DNA from 3 places in the Pandoraea fibrosis genome. Region 3 is predicted to be linked to each of the others. Evidence: predicted binding sites of a transcription regulator. Region 3 holds the regulator's gene; each other region holds the start of a gene.
What was found. The regulator sigma-54, encoded in region 3, starts transcription at its own class of promoters, with help from an activator protein. The targets are predictions, from matches to a motif close to TGGCANGNAANCTGCTTT.

Region 1 (4,178 bases), 1.5 Mb from region 3:
ACGTGCTCAGCATGTAGTAGTTCAGCGCGGGGCGACACGTCGCGCAGCCGTTCGGCGTGCGCCATTCGAGGAAATCGAAGGCAGCCCGGTGCGTCGTGAGGCGATGCTCGCGCACGGCGCGGCGCACCTCCGCATGTGACAGGTCGGTGCAGCCGCACACGGCCTTTTCCTTCGGTGCAGCGTCGTAGGTCGAACCCAGCGTGCTCATCAGAATCTGCTCGCACAGCCCGGCGCACGAGCCGCAGGAGCTGGCGGCCTTCGTGTGCTTCTTCACGTCGTCCAGCGTGAACAGCCCCTTCTCGGTGATCGCCTTGACGATGGTGCCCTTGCACACGCCGTTGCATCCGCAGACTTCATCGCTATCGGACATGGCCGACGCACGGTTCTGCCCCTGCGTGCCGACATCGCCCACACTCGACTCGCCGAACATGATGCGCTCGCGCAATTCGCCCAACGCGCGACCTTCGCGCAGCAGCTTGAAGTACCACGCGCCATCGGCCGTGTCGCCATACAGACATGCGCCAACGAGCTTGTCGTCGCGGATCACGAGCTTCTTGTAGACGCCGCTCGCCGGGTCGGACAGCACGATTTCTTCAGTGCCTTCGCCGCCCAGAAAATCGCCGGCCGAGAACAGGTCGATCCCCGTAACCTTGAGCTTGGTCGACAGCACCGAGCCGCGATAGCTGCCGATGCCCATGAGCGCGAGGTGATTGGCGCAGACCTTGGCCTGTTCGAACAGCGGCGCCACCAGACCGTAGGCCACGCCGCGATGGCTCACGCACTCGCCCACGGCGTAGATGCGCGGATCGTAGGTTTGCAACGTGTCGGACACGACAATGCCGCGCGAGCAATATAGCCCGGCCGCTTCGGCAAGCGTCGTATTCGGCCGGATACCCGCCGCCATCACCACGAGATCGGCGGCAACCTCTTCGCCATTGCTGAACGTCACGGCACGCACGGCACCGTTGCCGTCATCGAGAATGGCCGAAGTCTGATGCGCCAATCGGAACGCCAGGCCGCGCGCTTCGAGCGACTGTTGCAGGAGCTTGCCGGCCGTGCTGTCGAGCTGGCGTTCGAGCAGGGTATCGGCCAGATGCACGACGGTGACGTCCATGCCGCGCAGCTTGAGACCATTCGCTGCTTCCAGACCGAGCAAGCCGCCGCCGATCACCACCGCATGACGCTTCACGCGCGCCGTCTCGATCATGATCTCGGTATCGCGAATATCGCGATAGCTGATCACGCCGTCGAGATCCTTGCCCGGCACCGGCAGGATGAACGGGCTGGAGCCTGTGGCGATCAGCAAACGATCATACGGCGCCTCGGTGCCATCGGCACAACGCACCACACGGCGCGGCCGGTCGATCTGCGTGACTTCCTTGCCCAGATGCAACGTGATGCCCTTCTGCGCATACCAGTCGAGTGGATTGAGCACGATGTCCGCAAACGCCTGTTCGCCCGCCAGCACCGGCGAGAGCAGGATGCGGTTGTAGTTCGGATGCGGCTCCGCGCCGAACACGGTGATGTCGTATTGATGCGGCGCGATCTCCAGCAGCTCTTCAAGCGTGCGGATGCCCGCCATGCCATTGCCGATCACGACCAGACGAGGTTTGCGCATGCTGTCTTCTCCCGTTGCAACGCGTGCAGCGCCCGAAAAACAAAACGGCGTCCGTCCGTGCCGAAGCACGGAGGGACGCCGTTGTCCTGTGGGTACGTCGCAGGCGATCCCGCCCGACGTCGCACCTGAATTCGTTGCCGGCGACGCCTTTGCCGCTGGCCCTTACGCTAATGCAACAAGCATGCCAGCCAGGCGACCGCGATCGGCAGAACGTTGCCGAATAAGGCGAAGCGGGAGAAATGTCTATGGGAAACGCCCGAAAGTGGCGTGAAACCTGCCGCACCGCCGCAGTGCAAGGCGGGGCGCTACCCGCCTTGCGCGCACCAGGATGATGCGTCTCAGCGTGCCGCCGATGGCGTATGCCCGCTCACGTGCGCGCCGGCATCGGCGGGCAGGCGAACACCATCGATCAGAGCCAGTAGCGCGATGGCCGCCATCGCGGCGAACGTCCACCGGAAACTGGTCGCGCTGAACGGTGCGGCCCCCGCCACTTCGGTGATCTTGAGCACGAGCGCGCCCAGAGCGATGCCCAGACCGGAGGTCATCTGCTGGAGCGCGGAGAAGAGCGTCGTGGCGCCGCTCATGTCGTCTGGCGGCACGTCCGCGAAGCCCATCGTGGCGAGCGTGGTGAACTGCACCGAGCGGCAGATACCGCCGAAGAGCAGCACGAGTGCGATGAGCCATAGGGGTGTCGTCGCCGTCAACAGTGCGCACAGTGCGAAGCCCACCGCCACGAGCACGCCATTGCCCAGCAACACGCCACGAAAGCCAAAGCGGCGCATGATCGGCGTGGTCGCCGGCTTGATGCCGAGATTGCCCGCGAAGAGCGCGAGCATCAGCAGACCGGATGTCACGGCGCTCATGCCGAACGCCAGTTGGAACATGAGCGGCAGGAGAAACGGCGCGCTGCCGATGGCGATACGGAACATCGAACCGCCCCAGACCGTCACGGCGAACGTCTGCACGCGCAGCGCGGAGAGATTGATAAGCGGATGCGCAGCGCGCAGGAAATGGCGGACCGACCACACCATGGCGACCAGTCCCGTCGCGAGACACCCGATCACCAGCGGCCAGTCGGCCGGCGTGCGGCTGGCCAGCTCCACCCCGAACATCAGCAGACTCGCGCCGACGCCGCTCGTCACAAACCCGGGCAGATCGAATGGCTTGCGTTGCCCGGGCGACGGCTTCACCAGCCACAGCGCCGCCACGAAGGCCGCAATGCCCAGCGGTACATTGATCAGGAAGATCCAGTGCCAGCTCCACGTCGACGAGATGAACCCGCCCAGCGCCGGGCCAAGCACTGGCGCGGCGAGTCCCGGCCAGGTGATCGTCGCGATAGCGCGTACCAGCGCGGGCTTGGGGGTATTGCGCAGTACGATGAGTCGGCCGACCGGCACCATCATCGCCCCGGCGAGCCCCTGCAACACGCGACACAGCGTGAACATGTCGAGGCTCGTACTCATCGCGCACAGCACCGACGCGAGCGTGAAAAGCGCAATCGCCGCCGGAAACACGCGACGCGGGCCGAGCCGGTCGGCGAGCCAGCCACTCGCAGGAATGAACGCCGCGAGGGCCACCAGATAGGCCGAAAGTCCGATGGAGAGCTGAGACGGCGCCACACCGAAGTCGTGCGCCATGGCGGGCAGCGACGTGGTGATGATGGTCGCGTCGAGGTTCTCCATGAAGAACGTGGACGCGACGAGCAACGGCAATGCCGTCTGCGAGACCGTCAGTGCCGGCCGGTCAGACGGCCCGGACGGCGAAGGGGGTAAGGAGGGGGATGGCGGGCGCGACTGGGCAGGTTCGGACACGACGGCTCTCGGGGGCAGCGAACGCCAGCGAGTGTATTACAACCACCGCGCGGCCGCTGCCCGGCGCGCCGCAACCGACAGGGCAGCGTCAGTCGTCCTGCATCAATGCGCGACCGATGATCAACTGCTGAATCTGCGTGGTGCCCTCGTACAGGCGAAGCAAACGCACATCGCGATAGAAGCGCTCGACCTTGTATTCGTTGATGTAGCCCGCGCCACCATGCACCTGCACGCCGCGATCGGCCACGCGCCCGACCATCTCCGTACAGAACAGCTTGGCGCACGAGGCTCGCATGCTCACATCCGCATCGCGCTTGCCCGCAGGCTTCGCGTCGTAGCGCGCGGCGCAGTCCTGCACCATCGACCATCCCGCATAAAGTTCGGCCTGACTGTCCGCAAGCATCGCCTGAACCAATTGGAAGTCGCCGATGCGCTGCCCGAACTGTTTGCGTTCGCGCGCGTAAGCCACCGCTTCGTCAAGAATGCGCTGCGCCATGCCGCACGAGAGCGCCGCCACGTGCAGGCGTCCGCGATCGAGCACCTTCATGGCCGTCTTGAACCCTTTGCCTGCCTCGCCGCCAATGATGTTCGCCGCCGGGACACGCACGCCCTCCAGCACTACGTCGCAGGTCTTCGTGCCGCGCTGCCCCATCTTCTTGTCGGGTTTGCCCAGCGACAACCCCGGCGTGCCCGCCGGCACGATGAACGCCGAGATGCCACCCGCCCCTTCGCCGCCGGTGCGCGCCATC
Region 2 (4,178 bases), 2.2 Mb from region 3:
GAGTACTTCATCTCGCCGTTCTGGCGCGCGCGCACGAGTTCTTCGTACACCTGAGCGCGCGTCTTGCCTGGCGCGTTGCTCTGCGACAGCGAATTGAGGACCGGATACTCGTAATCGTTCTGCGGGATCAGACCCTGAGCGCGTGCGTCGGCCAGTTCCTGGCGAACTTGCTCGCGCGTGACTTGCGACGTTTGCGTGACCTAGGCGAATTGGGAGCCTTCCGGATACGCGTCGCTGGTGCGGGCGCTTTGTGCGAAGGCGGTGCCGGCTGCGGTGGCCATGACGGCTGACATTAGGGCAGAGGCGATGAGCTTGCGATTCATGACGATAACTCCTGTTCTTCTGTGCTGCGGGGGCGCGCAATGCATCGGTACCGGCGTGGCGTTTGTGACGACGCGGTATGCGTTGTGTGCGACCGTGAACAGAGTCTAAGCGTCTGGCTATCGCAGAAAAACGGCAATAAAGGGAATAAATACTTACGGGATTCGCAACAATGCGCGAGGGGCTCGCGAAGCAAAAACGCCACCCGAGGGGTGGCGTTTGCGATGTTGCGGGAAAGACGGGGATGACGCTCAGCGTGTGGCGATGGCGACTGCCGCGCCGGCCATGACGGTGCCGGTCGCACGATTCAGGCGCTTCACGGCGCGTGCCGAACTGAGCAGTCGACGTGCGCGAGCGGCGAGCACGATGTAGCTGCCGAACACGATCGAGAGCACAGTCAGCGTGACACCCACGACTTCGATATAGCCGAGCGCCGTGACTTTCTGAAGGTCGAGCAGGTTGGGCAGCAGGGCGAAGTAGAACACCACGACCTTCGGGTTGCCCATCGTGACGGACAGGCCGCCGAGAAACAGTCGCCACGATTTTTCGCGGGGCGCGTCCGTCATCGGCTCCGTCGGGGCGATGGCCGGCGCATGCCACATCTTCCATGCGAGATAGAGCAGGTATGCGGCGCCCAAGTATTTGATCGCCAGGAAGATGCCCGAGAACGTATGCGCCAGTGCGGCCACGCCGAGCACGGCCAGCGTGAGCCAGACCACGTCGCCGATTGCCACGCCCGCCGAGAAGGCAATCGCCCCCTGCATGCCGCGCCCGAGAACGCGTGCAACGATGGCCGCGATACCGGGTCCCGGGGTGCCTGCGCCCACGAACAGGGCGAGGGCGAAAGTCAGCAAGTGAGTCCAATCCATCTCGGCGTCTCCTCGCGTTGATGACGATCAGCGTTGTCTGAAAAGCGGCTCAGGCACCGAGCCAGGGAAGGCCGCGGAAGCACCAGCCGCTCACATGTTTGCGGTGGCCTTCGCTGTCCTTGTCACCTTCGAAGCCTTCCAGGATGTCGAACGACTGCGTATAACCTGCCTCGAAGGCGACTTTCGCCGCCGCTTTCGAGCGGGCCGCGCTGCGGCACAGGAACAGTAGCGGCGTGGTCTTGTCAGGCGTTTGCGAGGCGAGTTGCTCGAGAAAGTGCTCGTTGGGCACGCCCCCGGGGTAACGCACCCATTCGACATTGGCGTATTGGCCATCGGGCACTTGCGGGCGGCCGACCCAATCGAGTTCGGCGCGTGTGCGCACGTCGATCAGGCGAACGTTGGCATCGGCGTTAAGGAGCGCCAGGGCTTCTTCCGGCGTGACGGCGCCAGCGTAGGCGAGCTGGCCGGTGGCGCGACGTTGGATGGCTTGATCGAGAATGGCTTTGGCGCTTGTCATATTGCTGTGATCTCGTTAGTCGATGGTTGTCCTTCATTCTAGCGTGCACTTCGTGCGAGATGCGCTTTAGGTGACATGGGACATCGGCGAGGCGGGCCGGATGCAGCGTTGATTGATTGAAGGCGGGCCCGTGCATGACATGACATGGTGCTTTAGGACGGTGCATCGGGGTGCACAACTTCGGTTCGCGGCATTCGTCCGTGAGCACCGAAAAGGTGCATAATCGCCAAATGCACCAACAGCGGTCATTTTTGGGGTTTGTTGCACCGGAATGGAGAATTTGGGCCCATGAGCGGGAATTCGAGGCTGGACGCACCAGAATCGATTATTTCCTTAGAAATCAGAGGGCGAGAGCGAGGAGAGGGGCGTTGGCAGGGCGTTGGCACGCTTCCTGCTTTACTCAGGCGAATCCGAACACGGAGTTCGTTAAGAGGGTGCGGCGACGCGGGCGATAAGCGCCGGCAGCGCCAGATTGAATCTTTCGGGAGATAGCATGAGCAAATCTGTGGCAGATGTGATTAACCTGGTCAAGGAAGAAGACGTCAAGTTCGTTGACTTCCGCTTTACCGACACGCGCGGCAAGGAACAACACGTCTCGGTGCCGGTGTCGCACTTCGACGCCGACAAGTTCGAAAGCGGTCACGCTTTCGACGGTTCGTCGATCGCCGGCTGGAAGGGCATCGAAGCCTCGGACATGCTGCTGGTGCCGGACCCCAACACTGCCTATATCGACCCGTTCTACGAAGAAAGCACGCTGGTGCTGACCTGCGACGTGATCGAGCCGGCCGACGGCAAGGGTTACGACCGCGATCCGCGCTCCATCGCCAAGCGCGCTGAAGCCTATCTGAAGAGCACGGGCCTGGGCGACACCGCCTTCTTCGGTCCGGAGCCGGAATTCTTCATCTTCGACTCGGTCCAGTGGAGCACGGACATGTCGGGCACGTTCGTTCGCGTGAACTCGGAAGAAGCGCCGTGGTCGTCGTCGAAGGACTTCGAAGGCGGCAACACCGGCCACCGTCCGGGCACGAAGGGCGGCTACTTCCCGGTCGCACCGGTCGACACGTTCCAGGACATGCGCTCGGAAATGTGCCTGTTGCTCGAACAACTGGGCGTGCCGGTCGAAGTGCACCACCACGAAGTCGCAGGTCAGGGCCAGAACGAAATCGGCACGAAGTTCTCGACGCTGGTCGAGCGCGCCGACTGGACGCAAATCCTGAAGTACGTCGTGCACAACGTGGCACACAGCTACGGCAAGACGGCCACGTTCATGCCGAAGCCGATCGTGGGCGACAACGGCTCGGGCATGCACATCCACCAGTCGGTCTGGAAGGATGGTCAGAACCTGTTCGCCGGTAACGGCTACGGCGGTCTGTCGGAATTCGCTCTGTACTACATCGGCGGCATCATCAAGCACGCTCGCGCGCTGAACGCCATCACGAACCCGTCGACGAACTCGTACAAGCGTCTCGTGCCGCACTTCGAAGCCCCGGTGAAGCTGGCCTACTCGGCCCGTAACCGTTCGGCCTCGATCCGTATCCCGTACGTCGCCAACCCGAAGGGCCGCCGCATCGAAGCGCGCTTCCCGGACCCGATGGCCAACCCGTACCTGGCTTTCTCGGCGATGCTGATGGCTGGTCTGGATGGCGTGCAGAACAAGATCCACCCGGGCGAAGCTGCCGACAAGAACCTGTACGACCTGCCGCCGGAAGAGGATGCAAAGATCCCGACCGTGTGCTCGAGCCTCGAACAGGCGCTGGAGTACCTGAACGAAGACCGCGAGTTCCTGACCCGTGGTGGCGTGTTCACGGACGGCATGCTCGATTCGTACATCGCACTCAAGACGGAAGAAGCACGTCGCGTGGCAATGACCACGCACCCGCTCGAGTTCGAACTGTACTACTCGCTGTAATCGAATCGCTGCGCAGGGAATGCGCCGGCATGACGGAACGCCAGCGGCCGACCGTCATGCTCGACAAGCAAGGGGGATGGCCGCGGCCGTCCCCCTTTTTTATCCGCAGCGCGCCTTCACCTCGTAGCCAGTCATGAATCTATCGCCTCGATCCTTGATGAAAAGTGTCCGCGCTGGTGCGAAAGGGCAGACGAAGCGTGCCTCGCACGCCGTCGCCGATGACGACAACCATGCTACCGAAATGACCACTGACGCAGCCGCATTGTCCGGTCATATGTCGGCGCTGCACACGAGCATTGAGCCCTGGGAGGCGAAGCTCGCCGTGACCGGTATCCTGCCGGGTCTCGAAGCGCTGCCGACCGTGCTGCTGGTGCTCGAGAAGCACACGCTGCGCGTGGTGTTCGCCAATCCGGCGGCGGAGGCGCTGCTTGCACTCTCGCGTCGTTCGCTGTCGCAGATGACGTGGAACGATGTCTTCACCAATGGTGAAGTGCTGGCCTCGACGCTGGCCGATCTCATCGCCAACCACTTTCAGACAACACGCCTCGATCTGGTGCTTGAA
Region 3 (4,178 bases):
TTTCGAAAAGTAGCCCGGCTTGCTCGAAGACGCGCTTCTTGCTGGTGACTGACAGTCCAAGCAGGATGTTGGACGCAGGTAAGAGTTTGACTAAACGGTTCATCTTGTAATGCGGGCGAACGCTGAGTCGCCCTCCAACCCCCGATTGACCACGCATTATAGACCACCCGCCGCAGCGGCCGCGGCAATCCACGGAACTTGGCGGAACCATACAAAAGGGGCCGTTCAACGGCCCCGCGGTGGGTGATGCCAGACTTATGACAGACGCGTGTGCGCTCGGGTGGTTCCGTGCGATTTCACGAGGCTGTCAGTCAATGCGACTACCACGCCCGGACAGACTCATTGCAGCGGTTCCGCCTCGGGAGGTTGCTGGTGCTTGAGGGCCTCGCGACCGTGATCCTGAACCTTGTCCTTGTATTGCATTACCTTGCGGTCGAGCATGTCGATCAGCTTGTCGATGGCGGCATACATATTCTCGTCACACTTCTCGACGAAAATTTCCTTGCCCTTGAGATACACGGTGACGCTAGCAATCTGGCGTCCGGCCTTCTCCTTGGTCTTGTCGACAGATAGGATCACCTCGGCGCCAATGAGCTGGTCGAAATGCCTCAACACGCGTTCGAGCTTGTTGACGACAAATTCGCGCAGTGACGGCGTGAGTTCGAGGTGATGTCCACTGATCTTCAGATTCATAGCTGCTCTCCTTGCTGAAATGCCGAAGTGCAGGCCGCGTCATGAGCGACGCTGGCTAGCGGGAGTGCGAGCCATTGACGTGACGCAATGTCGCACTGCGGCGTTATGCCCCAGCGAGCCAACATGGCGCACCAGGACCGTCCTACAAAGATTTGCGCAAGTTCACTGCGGGGATTCGCATGGCCTCGCGGTATTTCGCGACGGTGCGCCGCGCTACCACGAACCCTTGCTCTGCCAGCAGTTCCGCGATACGGCTGTCGGAAAGGGGGCTCTGCGGGTCTTCTGCTCCTATGAGTTGCTTGATGAGTGCGCGGATGGCGGTCGATGACGCTGCGCCCCCGGCTTCCGTTGCCACATGTGAACCAAAAAAGTACTTCAGCTCAAAGGTTCCGAATGGAGTGAGCATGTACTTACTGGTAGTCACGCGTGAAATCGTGGATTCGTGTAAACCCAGCGTATCAGCAATCTCGCGTAAAACCAAGGGCCGCATGCCGATTTCGCCGTGCGTGAAGAAGTTCTTTTGACGCTCGACAATCGCCTGCGCCACGCGCAGGATCGTATCGAAGCGCTGCTGAATGTTTTTGATCAGCCAGCGCGCTTCCTGAAGCTGCTGCTGCAAGTTGCCGGTGCCCGGATCGTTGCGGTTATTGCGCAGAATGCGCGCGTACATCTCGTTGATGCGCAGGCGCGGCATGACGTCGGGATTCAGCTCTGCGGTCCAGCCGCTGCCCTGTCTGCGCACGAGCACATCGGGGATGACGTAATCGGCCTGAGGCGAACCATAGGCGGCGCCGGGGAACGGGTCGAGCGAGCGAATCAGTTGATGGGCGGCACGCAAGCTGTCTTCGCTCACGCCCAGCAGGCGGCGCAGGCGAGTGTAATCGCGGGCGGCGAGCAGTTCCAGGTGATCGCTGACGATACGCAGCGAGAGCGTGCGAACGCTGCTCGCGGGCAGGCGCTGGAGTTGCAGGCGCAGGCATTCCGCCGGACCGCGGGCCCCCACGCCCGCGGGGTCGAAGCTTTGCAGCAGGGCAAGCGCGGCGTTGATCTCTTCCGTTTCCAGCGCCAGCTCTTCGGGCATTTCTGCCTCGATGTCGTCGAGCGTGGTGCCGAGATAGCCGTCTTCGTCGAGCGATTCGATCAGGAATGCCACCAGCGCACGGTCGCGCGGCGCGGCTTTGGTCAGGCGCAACTGCGCCAGCAGGTGTTCGCGAAGATTGGGATGGTCGACGTGCAATTGCGGACGCGCGTTGTCGTCGTCGTCCGAGGCGTTGCCCGAGCGAGCGAAGTCGTTCAGGCTCCAGTCGCTGCCGTTGTCTTGCGCGTTGTCGTCGAAGCGGGCTTCGCCGTCGAGTTCGCGGGCTTCATCGCGGCCGTTGGCGGGTTCGGAGCCGTCGTTCGTATGACTGGCCGACGTGCTCCGCTCGTTGCGCAACGACCCGTCCGTGCCCACACGTACCGAGCCCGCGAGCCAATCGTCCTCGCGTTCGAGCATCGGGTTCTGGGTGAGGGCGTGCTCGACTTCCTGCTGAAGTTCGAGCGTAGACAGTTGCAACAACCGGATCGATTGCTGCAACTGCGGCGTGAGGGTCAGGTGCTGCGAGGTGCGGAGTTGAAGAGTCGGTTTCATAGCGTGTCTCGCCTTCATTGTAGAGGCTTTGTCACGCCAGCGGAACCGGCCCTGTCCCCTATCGGAGGCAGGGTTTACATGCGAAAAATTAGCTTTACATCCGGAAATTTTCGCCCAGATACACGCGCCGGACGCTTTCGTCGGCCACGATCTGGTCAGGCGTGCCGGCGGCGAGCACCGAGCCTTCGCTGATGATGTAGGCGTGATCGCAGATACCGAGCGTCTCGCGCACGTTGTGGTCGGTAATCAGGACACCGATGCCACGATCCTTCAGGAATCGCACGATCCGCTGGATTTCCAGCACGGCGATCGGATCGACGCCCGCAAATGGTTCGTCCAGCAAAATAAAGCGCGGCTGCGTGGCCAGGGCGCGGGCGATTTCCACGCGGCGGCGCTCGCCGCCCGAGAGCGACATGGCCGGATTCTCGCGCAGATGGCTGACCTGCAACTCGTCGAGCAGCGCTTCAATACGGCGATCGATTTCGTCTCGCTTGAGCGGTTTGCCCTGCGCATCGAGCTGCAATTCGAGCACGGCGCGGATATTGTCCTCGACCGTGAGCTTGCGAAAGACCGACGCTTCCTGCGGCAAATACGAGACTCCCATGCGAGCGCGCTCGTGAATCGGCAGTTCGCTGATCAGGTTGCCGTCGAGCTGAATCTCGCCGTCGTCGGCCGGCACGAGGCCCACGATCATGTAGAACGACGTTGTCTTGCCGGCACCGTTCGGGCCCAGCAGACCCACGACTTCGCCGCTTTTTACATCCAGCGAGACGTCCTTGACGACGGTACGGGCACCGTATTGCTTCTTGAGCGAGCGCACGACGAGTGCGCTCGGCTTGCCCGCTTGGCCGAAGCCGGGGTTGATGGTCGAAGCGTTGCTGTTGGCAGAATTACTCACGCGGATTCCCAATGCTTTTTGAGGGAGACAGCGGCGGCAGATCGCCCTTGGGGGCGGGGGCGGCCGGCTTGCTCGCGCCGCCGGGCTGCGCCTGATTCGCCCCTGTCGCATTGCGCGGGGCGAGCGTGGCGCGCACGCGGCCGTTCGGATTGTTGGCGTTGACCTGATCGGCGCCGCTGTTCGCGGTATAGACCTCGTTATACGTGTCGTAAGTAATCACGCTGCCGTGGATCTCGTCGAGCACCCGGGTGCCGCCGGCCAGACGCTTGAGCGTGGCTTGCGTGGTGAGCGTGGCGACTTCGGTCTTGCCGTTGTAGTAAATCGTCTGGCCCCAGCCGTCGATGTACTCGTCGAGGCCGTCGCGCTTCTGGCGCATATAGGCGAGCGGGCCGCCTGGCTTGTAATACGCCGTGGCGTACTGATAACCCTCCGGATCCTGAGTCACTTCGACGCGATCGGCCTTGAGGAGAATCGTCCCCTTGGTCATCGTCACGTTGCCGGTGAAGATGTTGACCTGCTTGAGGTCGTCATAGCTCATGTGGTCCGACTCGATGTTGAGCGGCTTGTCGCGGTCGGCGCGCTCGGCATGGGCGAGCGGCGACACGAGTGCACCGAGCACGGCGAAGGCGGTGGCCAGCGCGCGCAGTGCGCGCATCGACAGGAAAACGGGTCGCGGGTTGCGGCGATCGGTCATGGGGTCTTGGAGCCCTGTTTAGTCTGGGGTGGCGCGCTTGGCGCGGCGGGCGGCGCCGGGCGCTTGCTGCCCATTTCCGCCGGCTGGATCGTGCCGTGAACATTGCCGAGCAATTGTACGGCGCGCGAGATGTTATTGAAAATCATGCCGTCGCCGAACATCACCGACGATCCACGGTAGAGCTGAACCGGCAGTTCCGTGCGCACGATGTCTTCGTTCACGAGGACCTGGAAGTGTTCGGACAGCGCGCGCATTTCCGGATC

Region 1: the regulator sigma-54 is predicted to act here: its motif matches at 1,788-1,805, upstream of nirB (nitrite reductase large subunit NirB).
Region 2: the regulator sigma-54 is predicted to act here: its motif matches at 2,088-2,105, upstream of glnA (type I glutamate--ammonia ligase).

Annotation. Positions count from the first base shown of each region.
Region 1 is NZ_CP047385.1:2,137,348-2,141,525, reverse strand. It holds gene nirB (nitrite reductase large subunit NirB) at 1-1,618, opposite strand, end outside; gene PI93_RS09560 (MFS transporter) at 1,957-3,429, opposite strand; gene PI93_RS09555 (acyl-CoA dehydrogenase family protein) at 3,518-4,178, opposite strand, start outside.
Region 2 is NZ_CP047385.1:3,946,642-3,950,819, reverse strand. It holds gene PI93_RS25105 (DUF4148 domain-containing protein) at 1-155, opposite strand, end outside; gene PI93_RS24950 (hypothetical protein) at 201-323, opposite strand; gene PI93_RS17315 (LysE family translocator) at 573-1,190, opposite strand; gene PI93_RS17310 (rhodanese-like domain-containing protein) at 1,240-1,707, opposite strand; gene glnA (type I glutamate--ammonia ligase) at 2,201-3,616, shown strand; gene glnL (nitrogen regulation protein NR(II)) at 3,891-4,178, shown strand, end outside.
Region 3 is NZ_CP047385.1:596,818-600,995, forward strand. It holds gene ptsN (PTS IIA-like nitrogen regulatory protein PtsN) at 1-103, opposite strand, end outside; gene hpf (ribosome hibernation-promoting factor, HPF/YfiA family) at 340-693, opposite strand; gene PI93_RS02665 (RNA polymerase factor sigma-54) at 836-2,323, opposite strand; gene lptB (LPS export ABC transporter ATP-binding protein) at 2,418-3,188, opposite strand; gene lptA (lipopolysaccharide transport periplasmic protein LptA) at 3,214-3,915, opposite strand; gene lptC (LPS export ABC transporter periplasmic protein LptC) at 3,912-4,178, opposite strand, start outside.